3 regions of the Carnobacterium sp. 1290_CSPC genome follow, and region 1 is predicted to be linked to each of the others. Evidence: riboswitches for the same ligand, from Rfam matches in the RefSeq annotation. Region 1 holds a riboswitch; each other region holds the start of a gene.
The links. A riboswitch is a leader RNA that binds a small molecule or an ion and turns the genes downstream of it on or off. The one in region 1 is predicted to bind FMN.

Region 1 (7,238 bases):
GTAATTCATTACGTCGTATCTTGTTGTCCTCACTACCAGGTACAGCAGTTACATCAATCCAAATTGACGATGTTTTGCATGAATACTCAACAGTCCCAGGTGTACGTGAAGACGTTACTGAGATTGTGTTGAACGTAAAACAATTATCATTGAAATTGTATGACGTAGAAGAAAAACAAGTAGAAATTGACATCACAGGTCCAGCTGACGTAACAGCTGCTGATATTATTGCCGATGCTGATTTCGATGTTATGAATCCAGACTTACATATTTGTACGCTTGCAGAAGGCGCTCGTTTCCACATGATTATGAATGTTAAAAACGGTCGTGGTTTTGTGCGCTCAGAAAATAATAAAGTGGATTCAATGCCAATTGGCGAAATTCCAGTGGATTCTATCTACACACCAATTTCCAAAGTAAACTATCAAGTTGAAAATACTCGTATCGGAGAAATCAACGAATACGATAAATTGACTATGGATATTTGGACTGATGGTACAATTTCACCCGAAGAAGCATTAAGCTTAGCGGCAAAAATCATGACGGAACACTTGGAAGTATTCGTTAACTTAACAGACGAAGCTCGTCAAGTTGAAGTTATGGTCGAAAAAGAAGAAACACAAAAAGAAAAAATGCTTGAAATGACTATTGAAGAACTAGACTTATCAGTTCGTTCATACAACTGTCTAAAACGTGCAGGCATCAATACTGTTGAAGAATTGACTAACAAGTCTGAACCAGAAATGATGAAAGTACGTAACTTAGGTCGTAAGTCTCTTGAAGAGGTTAAAAACAAGCTAGCTGCTCTTGACTTATCTTTACGTCAAGAAGATTAATAAATCATAAAGGAGGATACTGACAATGGGTTACCGTAAATTAGGTCGTACTAGCTCTCAACGTAAAGCTATGTTACGTGACTTAACTACTGATTTAATTATCAATGAACGTATTACTACAACAGAAACTCGTGCGAAAGAGATCCGTCGTACAGCTGAAAAAATGATTACTTTAGGTAAACGTGGAGATTTAGCTGCTCGTCGTCAAGCGAACCAATTCGTTCGTAACGAAATCGCCGATGTTCGCGCTGAAGGTGAAGACATCGTTATCGAGTCTGCTTTACAAAAATTATTCAACGATCTTGGTCCTCGTTACGCTGAACGTCAAGGTGGATACACTCGTATCTTAAAAACTGAACCTCGTCGTGGCGATGCTGCACCAATGGTTATTCTTGAATTAGTTTAATAAAAACTTTTAGTGATGTATAAAACGGAGTGTCATGATGGTGGTTGTACCTAGTATAACCGAGTCTAGCTCTATCTACTCCTAGCGTGATGAAGTTCGCTAGGAGTGGAATATATCCATAAGTCTTATGAATAAATCAAGGCCAATTCATTTAGGTGAAAAATTGGTTCGGCATATGTGTTGTTTAACCAACAGGTGTTTGGTAGCATATATGCTTTTTTATTTTCTAAAGTGGTTGGGGCTAGGGCTCAACCACTTTTTTGCTCTTTAGTGCGTCGTTTGTCGGCAGGGCTTTGGGAAATCTCAAAATTTGATGTTCTCATTTTCCTATACTATCGATATAATATATGTATTATAATTGCGTAAATTGTCTCGAGCATTGACAATTGCGTGCTTGGCAATTTAGAGAGGCGAAGGTAATGAAGAAAAACTACTTTACACAGTTTGATACAATTCGATTCTTAGCGATGTTGGGTATTATTTTATATCACTATCTAACTCACCTTGTTTCAGGTGGTTTCTTAGGGGTGGACATCTTTTTAGTCCTTTCAGGTTACCTAGTGACGAGTCAAATGGAGAGTAAATATGAAGCAGATATCCAGGAATCTTATTTTAAGAAAACCTGGGGTCGCATACGTAAAATTTGGTGGCCCATGGTCATTATTACAATGGTGGGGCTGACTTATTTACTACTATTTAGGCAACAGTTATTGGTCAATATCGGCATTAATCTAACCACATCCTTGTTATTTGTCAATAATTGGCAGCAGATTCTATCTGGATCGTCCTATTTCGCCAATATGTTACACCCGTCTTTGACCACTCATTATTGGTATATAGCCGTTTACATGCAGTTTATGGTCATTTGGCCACTATTCTTCAAGGTTAGTCGACGTTTCACCAAGACCAGATGGCAATCCGGTTTGGTCATGCTCGCTGCCGCACTTTTGTCAGGCATCTTGATGGCGATCGTCTTCACACCCGGTGAAGATCCTTCAAGAGTTTACTATGGTACGGATACTAGATTCTTCTCTATTGCTCTTGGTGGGGCTGCTGCTCAATTGTTGGATATGGACCAACTGGCTACTTGGTTGAAGGACCGAGTTGGGCGCTTTCACCACTTTATTGTTGATGTGGTGTTGTTAGGCCTATTGGCTATACTCACTTATGGGATGCTCCACATGCTTGATGCAGCGACGTTCACTTACTATGGTGGAATGTTTGGCTTTGATTTATTAGCTGCTGTAATGATTGCCTTGTTGACTTATAAAGGCTCTTGGGTTGGTTTTCTATTGAAATTTAAACCCTTGCGGTGGTTAGGTGAACGTACATTCCATATGTATTTATGGTATTACCCAATCAATGTGCTATTTCATATGGTACCAACCAGCCAGAATTGGTTTACCAATAGTATTTGGCCACAAGTCATTTTGATTATTATCCTGTCGTGTTTATCTTATGCCTTACTAGAGGAAAAAAGATGGCCGGTGCCGGTTTTCAATGAAGTGCGTAACAACCAACCCCTCCGTCTTTTTACTAAGGTTCGCAACTTGTTTAAAGAGCCGGCACCCTGGTTGACCCGCATTTTATTCATTGCATTTGCCCTCGTTTTCCTAGGAGGCGTGAGTGCGGTGGCGGTGTCTAAACCGGCTGACAATGTGACGGTAGAGGAGCAGCAAGCTGCTCAACAAGCCAAGAAGATTGAAGAACTGAATAAACAAAGGGCTGAGCAAGAAAAACAAGCTGACGCTAGTCTTTCAACTTATAAAAAGAACTTAAGTGAGGCATCATTAGGATTTTACCAAGGTATTCCTGATGAGCAAGCTCGGTTTGCGTATCAGCTATCTGTGACTTTCATCGGTGATTCCTTAATGGTGGGCGAATCAGAAGGTTTGTATACTTTGTATCCTAATGCAATTGTGGACGCTGCGGTTGGCCGCCAGTTATATACCTTAATTGGCTATCCAGCTAGCTTGGACGCGCAGGGTATGCTAAAAGATGTCGTTTTGGTTGACCTAGGTGCGAATGGTGGCTTTACATCAGCACAACTAAGTGACTTCTTAGATGAGATTGGTCGAGAGAAAACGATTTTTCTAGTGAATACGCATGTTGACCGCCCTTGGGCAGATGATGTAAATAAAGCTTTGGCTCAGGCAGCTAGTGACGAAAGTGATTCAGTCTACTTACTGGACTGGCATGATTACTATACCAACCATGCTGAAGCGTCTACTTGGCTAAGTCAGGATGGGGTACACTTTAATTCGGATGGTGGGCAAGTTTGGTTACAATTTCTGACAAATGGCATGTATCAAGTCTTGAAAAAAGAATATTGAATTCAAAGGCAATTGCATGATTTAAATGCGATTGCCTTTTTTGCTAGGAGTATTAGGGGTATAATGACCCATATTAGAGCATAACCAAGAAGATGGAGGAAATGCGCATATGGCTGAGGATAAATTGTTATATTCAACACGAGTGCATAATGATCAAGGACTTAAAGGAATGGCTTGGGTTGAAGGGGAAAATGAGTTGCGGGTTCAAACATCAAGTCCATTGAAAGCAGATGAGCCGGGGACTAACCCAGAACAACTCATTGCCTTATCATGGGCAACTTGCTTGAATGCGACGATTGAAATTGCTTTAGACCGACACGGAATCAAGGATGTAACCAGCGAGGTAGCTATCCAAGTGGACTATAAGTTAAACAAGGAAACGAAGGTTACCTACTTTGATTTTAAAGTAGACGTTTTCCTCGATTTACCACGCGACCAGGCAGAAACCATTGTTTATGAGGCAGAAGGACGGTGTCCGGTATCTCAAATCATCGGTGATTATACATACACGGAAATGGTAATTCACGCTAATGATTATGGTGACGGTTCAAAGGGGTGAGGTGTCTTGACATCTAATGATTGCTTTTACTGGTGGATTTTAGTAGACTAAACTAAGTGAAAAATAAATAAAATGTCTTCAGGGCAGGGTGCGAGTCCCGATCGGCGGTAAAGTCCGCGAATTACCAGGTGTATTAGGTGATTGAACTAGTGGAATTCTAGTACCGACTGTTACAGTCAGGATGGAAGAAGCGTATAGCAGGATGAACGAGACAGCGATACAAGTGGCTAGCTGGGCTTGGTCTTCTTTAACAAACTCTTCCAAGTAACGTTGGAGGAGTTTTTTCTTAAATATATAAAGTGAGCGAGGGAACAAGATGGCGAAACCGATTATTCAGGTTCAGGATTTGTCTTTTCAATATAGTCAATCAGATGAGAAATTAGCTATAGATGGCCTATCAACGACTATCTACGAAGGTGAGTGGCTAGCGATTATTGGTCATAATGGATCAGGGAAATCAACATTTTCAAAACTATTGGTAGGCTTATTAGAAGCTAAATCTGGAACAATTGTAGTGGATGGAAAAGTCCTATCTATGGAAACCTTATGGGATATTCGTAGCCAAGTTGGACTAGTCTTTCAAAATCCAGACAACCAATTTGTGGGCGCTACTGTAGAAGATGATGTGGCTTTTGCCTTGGAAAATATGGGCATGCCGGTTGATGAGATGCATGAGAGGGTGGAGTCTGCCCTAAAACGGGTTAAAATGTGGGACTACCGCGACAAGGAACCAGCAGCCTTATCTGGTGGTCAAAAGCAACGGGTTGCGATTGCGGGCGTGATTGCTATGGCACCAAAAATCATTATTTTAGATGAATCGACTTCAATGTTAGATCCTGAAGGTCGGGACGAATTGATGGCAATTGTGGCGGATATCAAACAAGATAAGGCCCTAACTGTGATTTCGATTACCCATGATTTAAATGAGGCGGCGGAAGCTGACCGTATGCTTGTTTTTAAAGAGGGGCAAATTATTAAAGAGGGTACGCCAGCTGATATCTTTATTTACGGGAATGAGTTAACTGAGATTGGTTTGGATGTGCCTTTTTCCGAGCAACTAAAAAGTGCCCTAGCAAAACGTGGGGTTGCTGTGCCGGATGCGTATTTTGATGAAGAAGGGTTGGGTGAATGGTTATGCAAATCGTATTTGAACAAGTAGGCTTTACCTATGGCGCGGGCACACCATTCGCTAGTGAAGCTCTCCATGATATCAATGTGACAATTCCAGATGGTTCATATACGGCGATTATCGGCCATACTGGGTCAGGGAAGTCGACCATTACCCAACACCTTAACGCCTTGGTACAACCCACTGTGGGCCAAGTACGGATTGGTGAGGCGGTAGTGTCAGCTGACTCTAAACCAAAAGACTTGAAGAAGATCCGCCAACGAGTGGGGATGGTCTTCCAATTTCCTGAAGGGCAACTATTTGAAGAAACTGTGCTTAAAGATGTGATGTTTGGGCCCATGAATTTTGGCGACGATGAAGCAACGGCCCGCGAGAAAGCTGAAGCGGCTTTAGCTGCAGTTGGGATTGCCTCGACTTTATTTGAGCGGTCACCCTTTGAGTTATCTGGTGGGCAAATGCGCCGTGTAGCTATTGCTGGGGTGATTGCCATGAAACCAGAAGTACTGGTTTTAGATGAACCAACTGCTGGATTGGATCCAAAAGGTCGGATGGAAATGATGTCTATGTTCGACCGCTTGTACCGAGATCAAGGGTTGACGATTGTTTTAGTGACCCATCAAATGGAAGATGTGGCGGCTTATGCCAACCACGTGATTGTGTTGGATGCAGGTACATGTGTGAAAGAAGGAACACCAGCTGAAGTATTTGCAGATCCTGCTTGGTTAGCCAGCCACCAATTGGCTTTACCGGACGCAGCTGACTTTGCTTTCGACTTACAAAATAAATTACAACGTTCACTTTGGGACAATGAGATAGAAGTCCCCTTAACTGTCGATGCTTTAGCTGACTTAATTGTTGATAAATTGGCTTTAGCAACCGGACAAAATGACGATGACAAGTTAAGCGGATTTATTACAGGGGAAGGGGGCCAATTATAGATGAAAGATAAATTGATTATTGGCCGGTACATTCCCGGTAATTCCTTGATGCACAAACTGGACCCAAGGGTGAAATTGGTGGGCTTGATTGTCATGATGTTGCTGGTGTTTGCGGCAACTGATGTCACGACCAATATCGTCATGATTGCAGTGGTTACGAGTTTGGTCTTTTTAACTGGGATTTCTTTAGGGATATTTTTACGTGGTTTAAAACCCATGATTGCTATTATCATTTTTACGGTAGCCCTACAAATCCTCTTTACTCATACCGGGGACGTCCTGTGGTCATTTGGTCCACTAGCCTTAACAACTGGTGGTTTATCCAATGCGGCCTATATTTTTGTCCGCTTCCTATTGATTATTTTCCTATCGACGATTTTGACTTTGACTACTCAACCCTTGGCTATTACCGATGCTATGGAAGCCTTGCTGAAGCCTGTTCGTAACATTTTGCCAGTCCATGAGATTGCCTTAATGTTATCGATTGCCTTGCGATTTGTCCCGACCCTACTAGAAGAGGCAGATAAGATCATGAATGCACAGCGGGCACGTGGTGTAGACTTTTCAGAAGGGAATATCCTTGAGCGGGTAAAAGCCTTTATTCCAGTCCTAATTCCCTTGTTTATTTCTGCCTTTAACCGAGCTTACGACCTAGCCACTGCCATGGAAGCGCGTGGTTACAAGGGTGGTGAAGGCCGGACCAAGTACCGTCAATTGCATTGGGGCAAACTAGATACCCTTGCCAGTATCTGTCTTGCGGTTTTGACCGTTGTCATGATTATCTTATAGCCACTAGTAGAAGGAGGGCGCATTTTGCCTAGATTTAAAGTAACCTTGCAATACGACGGAACACCCTTTGTCGGCTTCCAAGTGCAACCAAATGGCCACACTGTACAAGAAGCCCTTGAAAAAGCCTTAAAGCTCATGTCAAAAGGACAGACGATTCCTGTTGTTGGGTCAGGCCGGACCGATTCAGGTGTTCATGCCCTTGGCCAAGTCATTCATTTTGACTATCCAGCGGAAATTGGTGAGGAAGC
Region 2 (7,238 bases), on a different contig from region 1:
ACGGTCTCTCTCGCACCCTTAAATATTTTTAATAAAAATTGCCTTGACTGTTGATATATGCTAATGTACTCTTACACATACTTTGTTATTATGCAAAAGTAAAAGGAGGGCAAAGATGTTAGTGCCTTATATAGGAAGATACGAGAAAATCGTAATGGGCCTATTATCCTACATCCCTGAGTTTAAAGAATTTTCTGAACTTAAAGAAGAAATGGATAAAATTAATCAGCAAGAACGTAAAATTTATTTATGGAAAGAAGCTGATTCTGATAATATCATCGGTTTAGTAGGCTTTGACCAACATGATGATACAGATACTTTAGTCGTGCGTTATTTATCGATCAATCCTTCTTTTAGAGAAGAAGGACTTACTTATGATTTATTAACGGCATTAAAGAAAGAATTTCCCGTTTATTCCCTTACTGGTGTAATTTCCCTATCTACAATTTTGTCAAAATGGACAAAACGTCGCCAAGAAGAGTTGGACAAGGAATTGGATAATAAACAAGAAAACACACCCCAAGTCTAGGAGAAAATTGTCAGGATGAACGATCAAACAAGTGAATTAACATTAGATCTAGCGGCCTTTGAGGGGCCGCTTGATTTACTATTACACTTAATTAAAGATTTAAAGGTAGATATTTTTGATATTCCCATCAATCTGGTTACCGACCAATATTTAGCTTATATTCATACCTATGAAGCCTTATCTCTGGATGTTGCTTCAGAATATTTGGTGATGGCGGCTACTTTATTGGAAATCAAAACACAAATGATGCTACCAAAAACGCCCAAAGAAGCAGTTGAGGAAGAAGATGATCCACGTGACTCATTAGTGGAACAATTACTCGCTTTCCAGCAATATCAGGAAGTTTCCCATATCTTAGCGGATAAACAGGCTGAACGGTCGTTGGAATATACCAAGCAACCATCAGACTTATCGGCTTATCAAGAGAAAATCCCTATGACGGGTCGCCAATTAACGCCTGATGACTTGTATAGAGCCATTCAAAAGATGGCCTTCCGCTTGAAAAATCAACAACCTATTCAAACCACGATTGCAGGTGAGTCTTACTCGGTAGGGACTGCAATGATGGATGTTCGCCAAGCCTTCGTTGAGGCGGACCGGGATGTATTGATGTTTCAAGAAGCTGTTTTTCTTGGAAAAGTTCAATCGCGTAGTCAAATTATTAGTATGTTTTTAGCGATTTTGGAATTAGTGAAGTCAAATGAGTTATACTTATACCAGGAAGACTTAAGAGCAGATATTCAATTGATTAGACGGGAGGAAAGTGAATGAATGCAGTCGCTGCAATAGAAAGTTTACTTTTCGTAGCAGGTGAAGATGGGATTGCTGTCGATGAACTTGCCAACTTGTTAGAGATACGACAGGAATGGGCTTTATACTACGTGATGGTTTTGAGAAATCGTCTCCAACACGACCCACAATCTGGATTAAGAATTACCGTTATTAATGAACGTGTTCAATTAGTGACCAAGGCAGCATACGGTGAAGTGGTCAAAAATTACGCGGTTTCTCCTTTTGCAACGAAATTGTCTCAAGCGGCATTGGAAACATTGGCGATTATTGCCTACCAACAGCCAGTCACGCGAATGACGATTGATGATATTCGAGGTGTTCAGTCATCTAATATGATCCATAAATTACTAGAGCGAGATTTGGTTATGGAAACGGGCCGTCAGGATTCACCAGGTCGGCCGATTATTTACGGGGTAACTTCTTACTTCTACCAATATTTTGGTTTGGAGTCCTTAGAAGACTTGCCGGATATTCATAATCTAGTCTTAGATGGCTCGGTAGATGAAGAGACCCTTTTTAAAATTGATGATAACGGTGAACCTGAACAAAAAGACTTTAACCAAACAGACCTTAGCCAGACAGAATTTAATGAAACAACAGCAGAATAAACGACTGAATAGGTCACCTATAGGAGTTATTTAAAGATGGAAAGATTACAAAAAGTGATGGCACACGCAGGTGTTGCCTCGAGACGAGAGTCTGAAAAATTGATTGCCGCAGGACGTGTGAAAGTCAACGGTGAGGTTGTCAGAGAGCTGGGCCATAAAGTATCCAATACTGACCGCATTGAAGTAGACCAAGTACCTATATATAAAGAAGAACCAGTGTACTACGTATTCTACAAGCCAACTGGCGTGATTTCTGCAGTGAAAGATGATAAAGACCGGAAAGTGGTGACTGACTTTTTCCCAGGAATTGAACAACGGATTTATCCAGTAGGACGGTTAGACTACAATACCTCAGGATTATTGTTATTAACTAACGACGGTGAATTCGCCAATACCTTGATGCACCCTCGCTATGAAATCAACAAAGTCTATGTGGCTAAAGTTGAAGGTGTCATTACCGGAGAAGAACGTAAGCAATTAGAGCGAGGTGTTGAAATTGACGGTGTGAAAACTGCCCCAGCACAAGCGAAAATTCTTTCTGTTGATAAGGACAAAAAGACCACCATTATCGAGTTGGTTATCCATGAGGGGCGTAACCGCCAAGTCCGTAAAATGTTAGAAGCAGTGGGTCATCCGGTAGCCAAGTTGAAACGTGAACGTTACGGCTTTTTAGACCTTAAAGGTTTGAAACCAGGAGACAGCAGAACCTTACTAAAACACGAAATCGAAGAATTATTGGCGAATGCCAAGAAAAAGTAAGCGTCCTACTTGAAAAAAGTAAGATACTTGCTATAATAGGTATTATAATCAAATAAATTTGAAGCAATCTTCAGGGCAGGGTGAAATTCCCGATCGGCGGTAAAGTCCGCGACTCCCATTTGGGACTGATCTAGTGAAATTCTAGAACCGACTGTAAAGTCAGGATGGAAGAAGATGGGCGGACTATGTCTGTTTGCCTATACTCTTTTTACCTTGAAGGTGGAAAGAGTTTTTTTATTTCCACTTTTGAGTGCCAACCCCATGAAGTAGAAAAGGAGAGAAATTCACATGGGAAAAAATCACACTAAAGAAATCGTATTGGTCGCAATTGTCGGGGCACTATCATTCATATTGATGTTTATTGGTTTTCCAATCATCCCGGCCTTACCTTACTTAAAGGTAGACTTTTCACTTGTACCAATCTTACTCGTCGCATTCATTTCAGGACCTAAAAAAGCAGTTGCTGCCAGCCTAATCGCCAACGGTTTACATTACATGTATACAGGTGGTGAAATGGGGATTCCAATCGGTGACGCAACAGCCTTTATCGCGACTATCGCTTACATCTTGCCAATTTATTACTTATTGAAAGATCAAATGGCGACAGTTTACACAGGTAATCAATCAGCGAAAGAAATGAATTTCGGCAAAACGATTGCTGCTTACCTAGCTGCAACCCTTTCTTTAACATTAGTGATGACTATCTTAAATTACTTCGTGATCACACCATTCTACATGCAAGTCATGAACTTCGATGTAGGTAACATGCAAACATATATCCTTGCGGGTATCATCCCATTCAACTTGTTCAAAGGGGTATTGGTTTCCCTTCTAGCACATTTCGTCCTAGTTCAAACCCTACCAACCCTAGTCAATCGATTCGGTACGCGCGAATATTCACACCATTAAAAGTGAAGCATTGTTAATTTTCTGGTATGATAGACCCAGAGAATCATGTCGGGAAAAAATAGTAGGAACGTTGGAGGGATAGGATTGGATACTTTATTAATGGCGATTGCTTTTAAAGTCCAAGCCCTACCCCCGAATTCCGTATATCAAGTGTTGATTGGCAAGCGAACAGCCACAACACTTTTTTTTGCATTTTCAAACAATTTAACTGCCTATTTCGGTCTTTATCCAAAACTTGCAAAAGACGCATGGATGTCCTATACCCAAAATGTAGCTGAATATATCTCGGTGGAAGCTATCTTCCGCCAAAACGATCAAACCAATTATATGCATTTGTTAGTTGATGACATCCTTCAAAAACGAAACGGTCTGATTATCCCAAGTCACCACCACAAGCACCACTTAGCCTTCAAATTATTGCTGCAAGTCCTATCCAATATTCAGGCCGAAAACCCGCACTATAGCCCAATTGTCCAGGATTTAGAAGTTCAACAGCTGATCAAAGATTTTATTTCAATGGCCAAAAGTGCAGACGCGCCCCAAGCTGGCTTACAGGCCATAACCAAAAGCCTTCATCAGCAACTCGCTAAGGAACTATCTGCCTTCCCAGACCAGGCAGCCCTCATTTTCCTAGAACAGTTTGAAGGCGCCAAATTACCGGCACAAACCCTTGAACAAGTAGCAGAAAATCATCAGATTTCGAAGCGGGCAGTTGTCATTACCCAACAGGCCTTGATGGATCAAATCTATCAAAATTGGGTAAGTGGTCATACTTTAGGGGCAGAAACTCAATGGCTGCAAGTTTTTGCCCAAGGGGTTTTTAACCAATTCCCAATTTGGAATCAAACTACGCAAGATACTTTAAATTTAATCGACCAAGGTTGGTCACTTCAAAAAATTGCTGATAGAAGACGGTTAAAATTATCTACCATAACAGAACACATCATAGAAATTACCTTGAGTTTTCCTTGGATAATTCAACCAATTGTGGTTGAAGAACTTAATTTGAAAGACATTTCACCCCTTGTAAGCCAAGAGCCAGATGAGAATTTCGAGTCCTTTAAAGCGAGATTCGGCGAGAAAGATTATTGGTTATATCGGTATTGGCATATCGTCTACCAGAAAGGAGCCCATGATGACAGATTGGCATAAACGCCTGGAAGAAGTGACAGGTTACCAAACATTTAAACCCGGGCAATTGGCGAGTTTAGAGGCTTTAGACCGACAGGAAAACGTGGTGGCCATTTTACCAACTGGTGGAGGTAAATCTTTAATATACCAAATCAACCAATATAATGAATCTGGTGTAACATTGATCATTTCGCCCTTGATTTCCCTGATGCAAGACCAAGTCAGTCAATTACAACGGATGGGATTAGGACGGGGCATTGCCTTAAATTCTACCTATGACCGCGGGGAACAAGCTTATATTTTAAGCCACCTATCTGACTATCAATTCCTATTTCTATCACCAGAAATGCTCCTGAAAGATCAAGTAATCAGGGCCTTACAACGGATGGACATTCAATTATTAGTTGTTGATGAAGCCCATTGTATTTCTCAATGGGGTTACGACTTCAGACCGCAATATACTGAATTGAAAAAGGTTCGTCAGCTCTTAAAGCAACCAAAAACATTAGCCTTATCTGCTACTGCCAACCAATCCACACTAGCAGATATCAAGGCTTACTTATTTGAAGAGGGAGAACCTATTCAACTGGTAAAAGAATCAGTTGACCGACCAAATATTTTCTACCTATTCGATGAAATTGACGCCGGTGAAGTGAGGGTAAACAAATTGCAGGATTGGTTAGACCGGTTGCCTAAGCCAGGAATTGTTTATGTCCACCATAAAAGTGAACTCGAAGAACTCAACCAATGGATGAAAGATCATACAGATTTGCGGGTCGCTTCTTACCATGGGGATAGAAGTCTAGAGGATAGACATATCATCCAAAGCCAGTTTCTACAAAATGAATTGGATATTGTTTTTGCAACGTCAGCCTTTGGTATGGGAATTAACCATGGTCATATACGCTTTGTCTTGCATTATCATCTCCCTAAGAATATGGCAGACTTTATTCAAGAAGTCGGGCGGGCAGGACGAGATCAGGAACAATCAGTGTCAATTGTCTTATACGATCATCGCGAGGCAGCTAGACTGCAGCAAATGCGCCGGTTATTAGAAGACGAGGCAGACTTGTTGGATGATTTATTGGAACGGCTGTTTAAACAGGCCTTAACCCAAAGTGAAGTTGACCAATACGCAGATAGCATAAGTGCCATGTTGTACTTTTACCGCCATCATTTTACGGATCACCAAACAGCAAAAGTACATGCCCAAAAACTTCGTCAGGAACGGCTACGGCAGATCTACCAAATGTTAGATTTAATGGCTACTGACCAGTGTTACCGGACTTTCTTATTAGAACAAGCCGATGAACAGGTAGTGGATAGACCAGACTTATGTTGCAGTAATTGCCAACCTGACTACGTCAGTCAACCGATATGGCAAGACTTAATGGCCCGACCGAATCGAGTGACAGTCGAAAAAGACCAACATGATGATTTCAAGGGAATGTGGACCCAACGTTTGCAGCACTTATTATCTTGAAACTGGTCCATAAAGTTTTGTTAAATTGCCTAAAGAAATACTGACATAAAAAGGGGTTCATGGTACAATTCTTAGTGTTAAGAAAGGGGTATATGGATGAAATTCTGGGACAAGTTGACGAAAAAAAATCATGAAAATACAGAAGTAGAAACTGAACATGTTTCAGAACAAAACAGTTCAGCATCTTCTGACCAAACCCCCCCTACAAGTGATGACTTTCAGAATCAAGGGTTTGGCGAATTTGAGAATTTAAAAAATCAAAAGTATACGAGAACGGCCCGCAATAAGAAGAATAATCAAGATACGATATCGACAACATCTAAGGTAATTGCCTTCTTGCTATTTGTAATGATTGTTGTACCGTTCCTTTTGATTGCCTATGTGAATAATGAAGACAAGGTGCCTGAACCGGAATCAACTGAGCAAGTCATGATTTCTAAAACGCAAAATGTTGAATCAATTTCAAAAGCCAGTGAGTCAGCATCTATATCAGCTTCCGAATCTGTCTCTGAATCAATTGCTGCCTCAGAAAGCGCAGTTGCTGCCTCAGAAAGCGCAGTTGCTGCTTCAGAATCAGAATCAGCTCGCCTAGCTTCTGAACAAGAATCTTCAAGTATTGCAGCCAGCGTAGCTGAGTCAAATGCAGCAGTAGCAGCGTCAGAAGCTGCAGCGCAAAGTGCCGCTGAATCAGCTTCAATTGCTGAATCACAAGCAGCCGCAGCCGAAGAAGAATCAGCTTCTTCTGAAAGTGCGTCTGAATCAACAGGCACTTATACTGTTCAGGCAGGGGATAACCTATATCGGATTGCAGTGAACAACGGTATGACCCTAGATGAATTACTTGAATTAAATGGTTTAACACAAAGTTCTAGCATAGGACCAGGAACCGTTTTACGTGTAAATTAATAGAATGAAAGAGTGGTGGACAGATTGTCTAAAGTGATTCAAGTCGCAATCGATGGACCAGCATCGTCTGGCAAGAGTACAATTGCCAAGAAAATTGCTAAAAAATTAGCCTATGTTTATT
Region 3 (7,238 bases), on a different contig from region 1:
ATGACCCATTTTTACTTTTTTAGTGATTAAGTAGTTTTCATCATCCGGATTAGCAGCCATTTCAATACTCACACGGTTGGCTACTTGGATACCAGATTCTTCTAATTGTGCGATTTTATCTGGGTTGTTGGTCATCAGGTCAATGGACGTCACACCCAGTTCCTCCAACATTTGTGCAGCCGTATGGTATTCCCTTAAATCATCTGGGAATCCTAGGGCATGGTTCGCTTCTACAGTATCCAGTCCTTCTTCTTGTAACTGGTAGGCTTTTATTTTATTGATTAAGCCAATACCGCGACCTTCCTGTCTTAAATATAAGAGAACACCCTGGCCAGCTTCATTGATTTTCCGCAGGGCTTCATGTAATTGCTCTCCGCAGTCACACCGGTTTGATCCCAGTACATCTCCCGTTAAACATTCAGAATGCAAACGCGTTAGGACCTGTCCCTTACCTGAAACATCCCCTTTTACCAAAGCCACATGTTCTTGATTATCTACATCGTTGATAAAAGTATGGATAGTAAATTCACCAAATTTTGTCGGCATCTTAGCTTGTGATACATGGCGGGTATGACGCTCAGTTTTTAACCGGTAGTCTTGTAAGCCTTTAATAGTGATGACTGGCATCTGCCATTTCTCTGCTTGCTCAAGCAATTCGGCTTGGCGCATCATCGTACCGTCTTCGCGCATAATTTCTACACAAACACCCACTGGATTCAGTCCAGCTAATTTCATCAAATCAACCGTTGCTTCTGTATGACCATTTCGCTCCAAGACACCATTTTCTTTCGCCACCAATGGGAAAACATGTCCCGGACGGTTAAAGTCGCTGGGTTGGCTATTTGGATTTGCTGCTTCACGCATGGTTAACCCACGTTCAACTGCGGATACACCTGTACTTGTCTCTTTATGGTCAATGGATACCGTAAATGCGGTTGTATGTGGGTCTGTATTATTATCCACCATCGGCGACAAATTCAACCGACTAGCTACTGCTTGACTCATTGGCTGACAAATCAACCCTTTAGCATGAGTTGCCATAAAATTAATATTAGCTGTTGTTGCAAACTCAGCTGCACAAATTAAGTCTCCTTCATTTTCTCTATTCTCATCATCCAAAACCATAATGATTTGGCCTGCTTGTAATGCTGCTAATGCGTCTTCGATTGTTGAAAAATCCATCTATACCCGCTCCTTCACTGTAAATTGCTCAATATACTTACCAACAATATCATTTTCTAAATTCACGATAGTGCCTACTTGATAGGTTGAAAAAATTGTTTGTTCACTGGTGTGAGGAATGATTGATACTTTAAATGTATCTCCTTCAACGCCAGCAACTGTTAAACTTGTGCCATCGATAGCAATAGACCCCTTCATGATGATATAGCGCATTAATGGTTTACTTGTTTGAACCGTGTACCAATTAGCGATACCATCCTCCTCAATTGCGGTGATTTTACCAATACCATCAATATGGCCACTTACAATATGACCACCGAATCTTGCATTTGCCTTCATCGCCCGTTCCAGATTCACGCGGCTATTGTTAGCAATTCCTTCTAAAGACGTTTTCGCAATCGTTTCTGGCATCACTTCAACTTGGAAATTCGTATCAGCGTAATTCGTCACGGTAAGACAAATGCCGTTCACACTAATCGAGTCACCTAGATTGACATCGGATACTATTTTTCTTGAGGCAATGGTTAAAAGAAGTCCTGCATGATTGTTGATGGCCTCGATACTTTCAATACGGCCAATATCTTCGATAATTCCTGTAAACATTTAATCCACCCTACTTTCTATCAAAAGGTCTTTACCTAATGACGTGATTGCCTGAACATTACTTGTAAGTGCTTGGTCCATCTGCGGAAAACCAAAACCACTGATAGGACTATACTGGTCAAAACCACCAATTACTTTGGGCCCAATATAAGTGTGAATTTCCTGGATTAAACCAGCTTCAAGTAACGAAGCATTTAGTTTTGATCCACCTTCAACATAAATACTTTGAATACCTTGTTGGCCCAGTTGTGTGATTAAATCAAGTAAATCTACTTTGTTATCCTTTTCCTTCACAACCAATAGCTGACAACCGGCTGCTTGATAGGCTTGGTGATCTTCTGGGTTCTGATTAATTGTCGCAATAATTGTGGGCGTTTCCTTCGCTGTCGCCACTAATTGGCTGTTTAAGGGGAGCTTCAAGCTAGTATCACAAACAATACGGATAGGATTAATCCCCTCAAAATCGTCAATTCGAACAGTTAACGATGGATTATCAGCAAGCGCAGTCCCTATGCCAACCATAATGGCTTGGTTACTGTGGCGTTGGTAATGCACATGCTCTCGTGCAATTTTGTCCGTTATCCACTGGGAATCCCCAGTGTAGGCAGCCGTCCGCCCATCTAGGGTCATGGCGTATTTCATGGTGACATAGGGGCGTTGATGAGTCATAAAGTAATTGAATTTACGGTTAAGATCTTCACTCTCTTTGGCTAATAGACCCGTTTCTACTTCAATATGGTGGTTTCTTAGTTCCTGGATGCCTTTTCCAGCAACCAATGGATTCGGATCAATTGCAGCAACTATCACTTTTTCAATACCCGCTTCGATAATAGCTTGCGTACAAGGCGGCGTTTTACCAAAATGACAGCAGGGTTCCAGCGTGACGTACATAGTTGCCCCTTTTACATCATGCCCTTGTTCGCTGGCATCCTTTAAGGCTTCTCTTTCCGCATGCAAACCACCATACTGCTGATGATAGCCTCGACCGATGATTTGGCTATTCTTTACGATAACTGCACCAACCATAGGATTAGACCTTGTCCAACCCTGTCCTAATTTGGCTAGGTCAAGTGCTTCTTGCATATAGTCTTTCATTCACTCATCCTTTCTCTAAACAACAAATAATCCAGTCAGAGTGACGAAAAAAAGCCCTAGAAATAAGATTCCTAGGGCACACAAATAAACTATAGACTTATAGTATTCGTTTATTTTAATTCTACTCTTCTTCCATCCAGACTCTACTGTCGGTCTCGGAATTACACCGAGTCAACCCCTAATTAAAGGGGGTCGCGGACTTTACCGCCGGTCGGGAATTACACCCTGCCCTGAAGATTTTATTTGAATGTTTATGGTGATATCATACGGTATTAAAAAGAAAATGTAAACCCAAATGTATTTTTTAAATTAAAAATATATACTATAGAGTATTTATCATGGGTGATTGGATAAAAAATTTCCCTTCACTTGGCCATTTTTACCCAAGTATAGTTTGCCAAACTCATCAATTAAGCCATGGAATTCCTGGGCTTCTTCATAAGTGAAGTCATCCGGTAGGTTAATCTCTTGGTAAAGGCTTTGATAGGTTGTGTACGAATTGCCTGTCAACCAACTGAATAACCGCCTAGCGTAGGCATCAGCGATAAACGCTGGTTGGTCAAATATAAAAACGCGAAATACGTCAGCTGTTTCAAACCCTACCCCCTGTAATTTCAAGATTTCACTTCGCAACTGTTTTCCGTATTCATACTCCATGGCTTGATAATCCCATTTGTGGTTATCAAACCATTGGAAACTGGCTTGAATTGCTCGCGCCTTGTTGCGGTAGAATCCACTTGGTCGAATCAACGTTTCTAATTCTTCCAGTTGGAGTTTTAAAATTTCTTCTGGCAAAAAGTCAGTAGCTGCGTTCAAGTTATTTAGGGACTTTTCAACGTTACGCCAGTTGGTATTTTGAACAAGGATAGCCCCCAAGATAATTTCTACCTTAGATTCAGCAGGCCACCATCCTTGTGGCCCCATTTCTTTCAGTAAAGTATCATATAATTTTCTAATAGCTAATTTATCCATCATCTCACCCTAAATTATTTTGCCGTTATGTGGTATTTTTCTTTGCATCTTCATGTAAAAATTAATGGGTTCCTATGAGCGTCACACCTATACTTGGTGGTTATCTAGCTTGGATTGGTCAAAGCCTTCTAAAGCCAGCAAGGCAATTTTGCGGTCGATACCACCTGCATAACCAGTTAATGCACCGTTAGTGGCTACAACCCGGTGACATGGAATTAGAATCGAAATGGGATTGTGGCCAACAGCACCGCCAGCTGCACGAGCTGAGCCTCTTTTCCCAAGAGTGTTTAAAGCAACTTTATCAGCTAATTCCTTATAGCTAGTCGTTTGGCCGTAAGGGAGATTAATCAGTGCGTTCAGGATTTGCTTACGGTAAGACGTTACTTCTGGGGCCAAAATGTTTGGGTCAAGAGTTGGGTTCTCACCAGCAAAATAAGCGTCTAACCAATTTTTGACTTGCTTTGTCACTGGCGTTTCTCCTTCTATCATAGTCTGTAAATCGTATTTACCACCAAAGTATCTTTGATCACTAAACCACAATCCTTTAATCGCATGTTCATCATTCACGATAGTCATTTGACCAAGTGGTGAGGTGTAAGATGATTTGTAATACATGGTAATCCCTCCTGGGTTAAGATGACAGATACCCTAGCTATCTCAAAAAAAGATGGGGATAGCTAGGGTATGGCTATTATATACTTGTAGTAATGCTACTTATTCTGCGTACTGTGCAATACCATTACCAAAGGACCAGTTCTCTTTATTTACTTCTACTAAGTTGATAAAGACATCTTCTTTGCGAATATCTAATTGGCTATTTAATTTATCAGCAACTGTCTTGTATAAAGCTTTTTTCACCTCAGTTGTACGCCCTTCATTCATCGTGATTTGAATGATCACGATACCATCTGTACGGTCAATACCTAGGTAGTTGGTAGAAAATATCAGTTCTTCAGCTTTTAAATCATTAACAACCACAAACTTATCCTCTTCAGGAATGCCAACTGTTTCAAGCATAGATTCGTAAACTAACTCACCTAGTTGTGATTTAAATTCTGCAGTCCTACCTTCTAAAAGATCGATTCTAACTAATGGCATGTAGCACACTCCTTATCTTTTTGCATAATATTATTATATATGAAAATTTAATTAAATTGCTAGTTTCACCCTACAACAATTTTTTAGAAGTACCGTACTATACATTGATTGATATATGTAAAGGAATATCTTTTTATAGGTACTTGTTGATTTCTAGCATAAAAAAAACCGATAACGCCTTTAAAGTCATCGGTTTTCTTGGTTTAACTATTGTTTGTACTTTTGATGCATTTCATGTTTGTTTTATTCATTTGGATCGCTTTCAGCATCTTCTTGAGTGCCATGAACAGTACCAGGTATGTGGTCAGGGCTAGCATAAATGGTGTACAGTTTTAACGGTACACTCCCCCGATTGGTGATATTATGCCATAAACCTAGTGGCACAAAGACTGCTTCATCTTCTCCAATTTTTTGTTCAAAGGATAAATCGTCCTCAGCAGGACCCATCTGGCAAAGACCCTCACCTTGCTCGATACGGATAAATTGATCACTTTCATGATGTACTTCTAAACCAATATCACCGCCTACAGGAATTTCCATAACAGTCAACTGCAACTTGTTACCTGTCCAAATCGTCGTACGAAAATTTGTATTCTCTAACGTTTCTTTTTCAACATCTATAATATACGGCTTTTTGTCGTTATCTACATTACCAGTCAGAAATTTATTATCAGTCATCATAATCCCTCCTTATCTATAATTTTACTCCTTATATATTTAAATGCAAATATATTGTGAATCAGTGATCATAAATAATTTTGTTGCTTGCTGTATATTTTTAGTTTATGCTTTTTTTAGTTATGCATTCATATTTAGAAAGGCGTTTTATCATGAGATCACTTATCCAATTTTGGCAACAAACATTTAATTTTAAACAGAAAATAGGCTGGCGCCTAGCATTATCTAGGATTTTAACAAATCTTATTTTTATTATTATACTCTACTTTATTGCTTTAATTGCACCTCCTTCATGGGAGGAACCTATTGCTTATTTTGTCCAAGTTTATACGATCATTTCAATCGTACCAACAATTACCACTATCATTAGCGCAATAAAATAATCATCAAATGTATATCATTAAAGAAAGGTGGGGGTAACGTGAAGAACACTGATAATTTTTATGAGATGGAAGAAAATTTTTTGAATATTTCTAAAGAAATTGAGGCCATGTCTGATTCCCTGGAAAATTTTGAAAGATACCTACCAAATATCAAACTATTCCTTAACTACTATGGCAGTGAGACTTGGTTTAAACACTTAAAGATGGAAGAACAAGGCTTATTTGAAGATGCTAGTACAACAGCTGTACTAGGAGAAGACTACAGTTATGACCTTGTTATAGATATTATGGATTTAGCCAATAAACTAAAAAGTGTTGGTGAAAGCTTATTGGAAGACAGCTCAAATTCCTAATCCATCCATAACAAAAATTTAGTTATTTACTGCTAATTAAATCGAATTTTAAGTGGTAAATAGCTATCCTTTATTCTATTTAGCTTAATTTGGCGCATCTATCAAAAGTAGAAGTTTAGGATAAGCTAATCCAGCTATTTTATTGATATTAGGCTATTTATCACAAAAAAACAAAAAAAGACATTCCCCACATAAGTGAGAAATGTCTTTTTGATTTGTATATGGATTCGTACTCGACTTCTTTGGAAATCTCCGTCCCATACTGTATCCATAAACGAATAAATTCGTAATAGCGCCAAAAATTAACGTTTTGAGAATTGAGGTGCTTTACGGGCTTTTTTAAGACCTGGTTTCTTACGTTCTTTCATACGTGGGTCACGTGTTAAAAGACCAGCATCTTTAAGTGGTTTACGGAAGTCAGGATCTACTTCTAATAACGCACGAGAGATACCGTGACGAGCTGCACCTGATTGACCAGCATATCCACCACCGTTAACGTTGATGAAGATGTCATATTGGCCTTCAGTTTGTGTAACTGCTAAAGGTTGTTTAACGATTACGAATAATGATTCGTATGGTAGGTATTCTGCCATTTCTTTACCGTTAAAAACGATTTTACCTGTACCAGGTACTAAGCGTACACGGGCTGTTGAGTTTTTACGACGGCCTGTTGCGATGTATTGAGCTTGTGCCATTTGCTTTTCCCTCCTTAGATTAATTCGTTAATGTCTAATTGTTTAGGTTGTTGCGCTGCATGTGGGTGTTCCGCACCAGCGTATACGTGTAGGTGTGTAAATTGAGCACGACCTAAACGGTTTTTTGGTAACATACCTTTAACTGAAGTTTCGATTAAACGTGCTGGTTTTTCATCACG

Region 2: another riboswitch for FMN. It lies ahead of AC973_RS01655 (ECF transporter S component); the one in region 1 lies ahead of AC973_RS04215 (energy-coupling factor ABC transporter ATP-binding protein).
Region 3: another riboswitch for FMN. It lies ahead of ribD (bifunctional diaminohydroxyphosphoribosylaminopyrimidine deaminase/5-amino-6-(5-phosphoribosylamino)uracil reductase RibD); the one in region 1 lies ahead of AC973_RS04215 (energy-coupling factor ABC transporter ATP-binding protein).

The regions. Positions count from the first base shown of each region.
Region 1 covers NZ_JVVG01000053.1:7,874-15,111, reverse strand. Annotated here, with positions in the region: gene AC973_RS04235 (DNA-directed RNA polymerase subunit alpha) at 1-836, shown strand, start outside; gene rplQ (50S ribosomal protein L17) at 862-1,242, shown strand; gene AC973_RS04225 (acyltransferase family protein) at 1,662-3,575, shown strand; gene AC973_RS04220 (OsmC family protein) at 3,685-4,134, shown strand; FMN riboswitch at 4,205-4,330, shown strand; gene AC973_RS04215 (energy-coupling factor ABC transporter ATP-binding protein) at 4,451-5,293, shown strand; gene AC973_RS04210 (energy-coupling factor ABC transporter ATP-binding protein) at 5,269-6,201, shown strand; gene AC973_RS04205 (energy-coupling factor transporter transmembrane component T family protein) at 6,202-6,990, shown strand; gene truA (tRNA pseudouridine(38-40) synthase TruA) at 7,015-7,238, shown strand, end outside.
Region 2 covers NZ_JVVG01000024.1:28,827-36,064, reverse strand. Annotated here, with positions in the region: gene AC973_RS01675 (GNAT family N-acetyltransferase) at 116-529, shown strand; gene AC973_RS01670 (segregation/condensation protein A) at 545-1,300, shown strand; gene scpB (SMC-Scp complex subunit ScpB) at 1,297-1,929, shown strand; gene AC973_RS01660 (pseudouridine synthase) at 1,966-2,688, shown strand; FMN riboswitch at 2,751-2,868, shown strand; gene AC973_RS01655 (ECF transporter S component) at 2,977-3,597, shown strand; gene AC973_RS01650 (helix-turn-helix domain-containing protein) at 3,682-4,749, shown strand; gene AC973_RS01645 (RecQ family ATP-dependent DNA helicase) at 4,730-6,211, shown strand; gene AC973_RS01640 (LysM peptidoglycan-binding domain-containing protein) at 6,308-7,117, shown strand; gene cmk ((d)CMP kinase) at 7,142-7,238, shown strand, end outside.
Region 3 covers NZ_JVVG01000002.1:1,264-8,501, reverse strand. Annotated here, with positions in the region: gene AC973_RS00060 (bifunctional 3,4-dihydroxy-2-butanone-4-phosphate synthase/GTP cyclohydrolase II) at 1-1,182, opposite strand, end outside; gene AC973_RS00055 (riboflavin synthase) at 1,183-1,785, opposite strand; gene ribD (bifunctional diaminohydroxyphosphoribosylaminopyrimidine deaminase/5-amino-6-(5-phosphoribosylamino)uracil reductase RibD) at 1,786-2,880, opposite strand; FMN riboswitch at 3,001-3,122, opposite strand; gene AC973_RS00045 (endonuclease III domain-containing protein) at 3,217-3,855, opposite strand; gene AC973_RS00040 (methylated-DNA--[protein]-cysteine S-methyltransferase) at 3,940-4,467, opposite strand; gene AC973_RS00035 (tautomerase family protein) at 4,567-4,950, opposite strand; gene AC973_RS00030 (cupin domain-containing protein) at 5,194-5,628, opposite strand; gene AC973_RS00025 (DUF4298 domain-containing protein) at 6,050-6,364, shown strand; gene rpsI (30S ribosomal protein S9) at 6,667-7,059, opposite strand; gene rplM (50S ribosomal protein L13) at 7,074-7,238, opposite strand, start outside.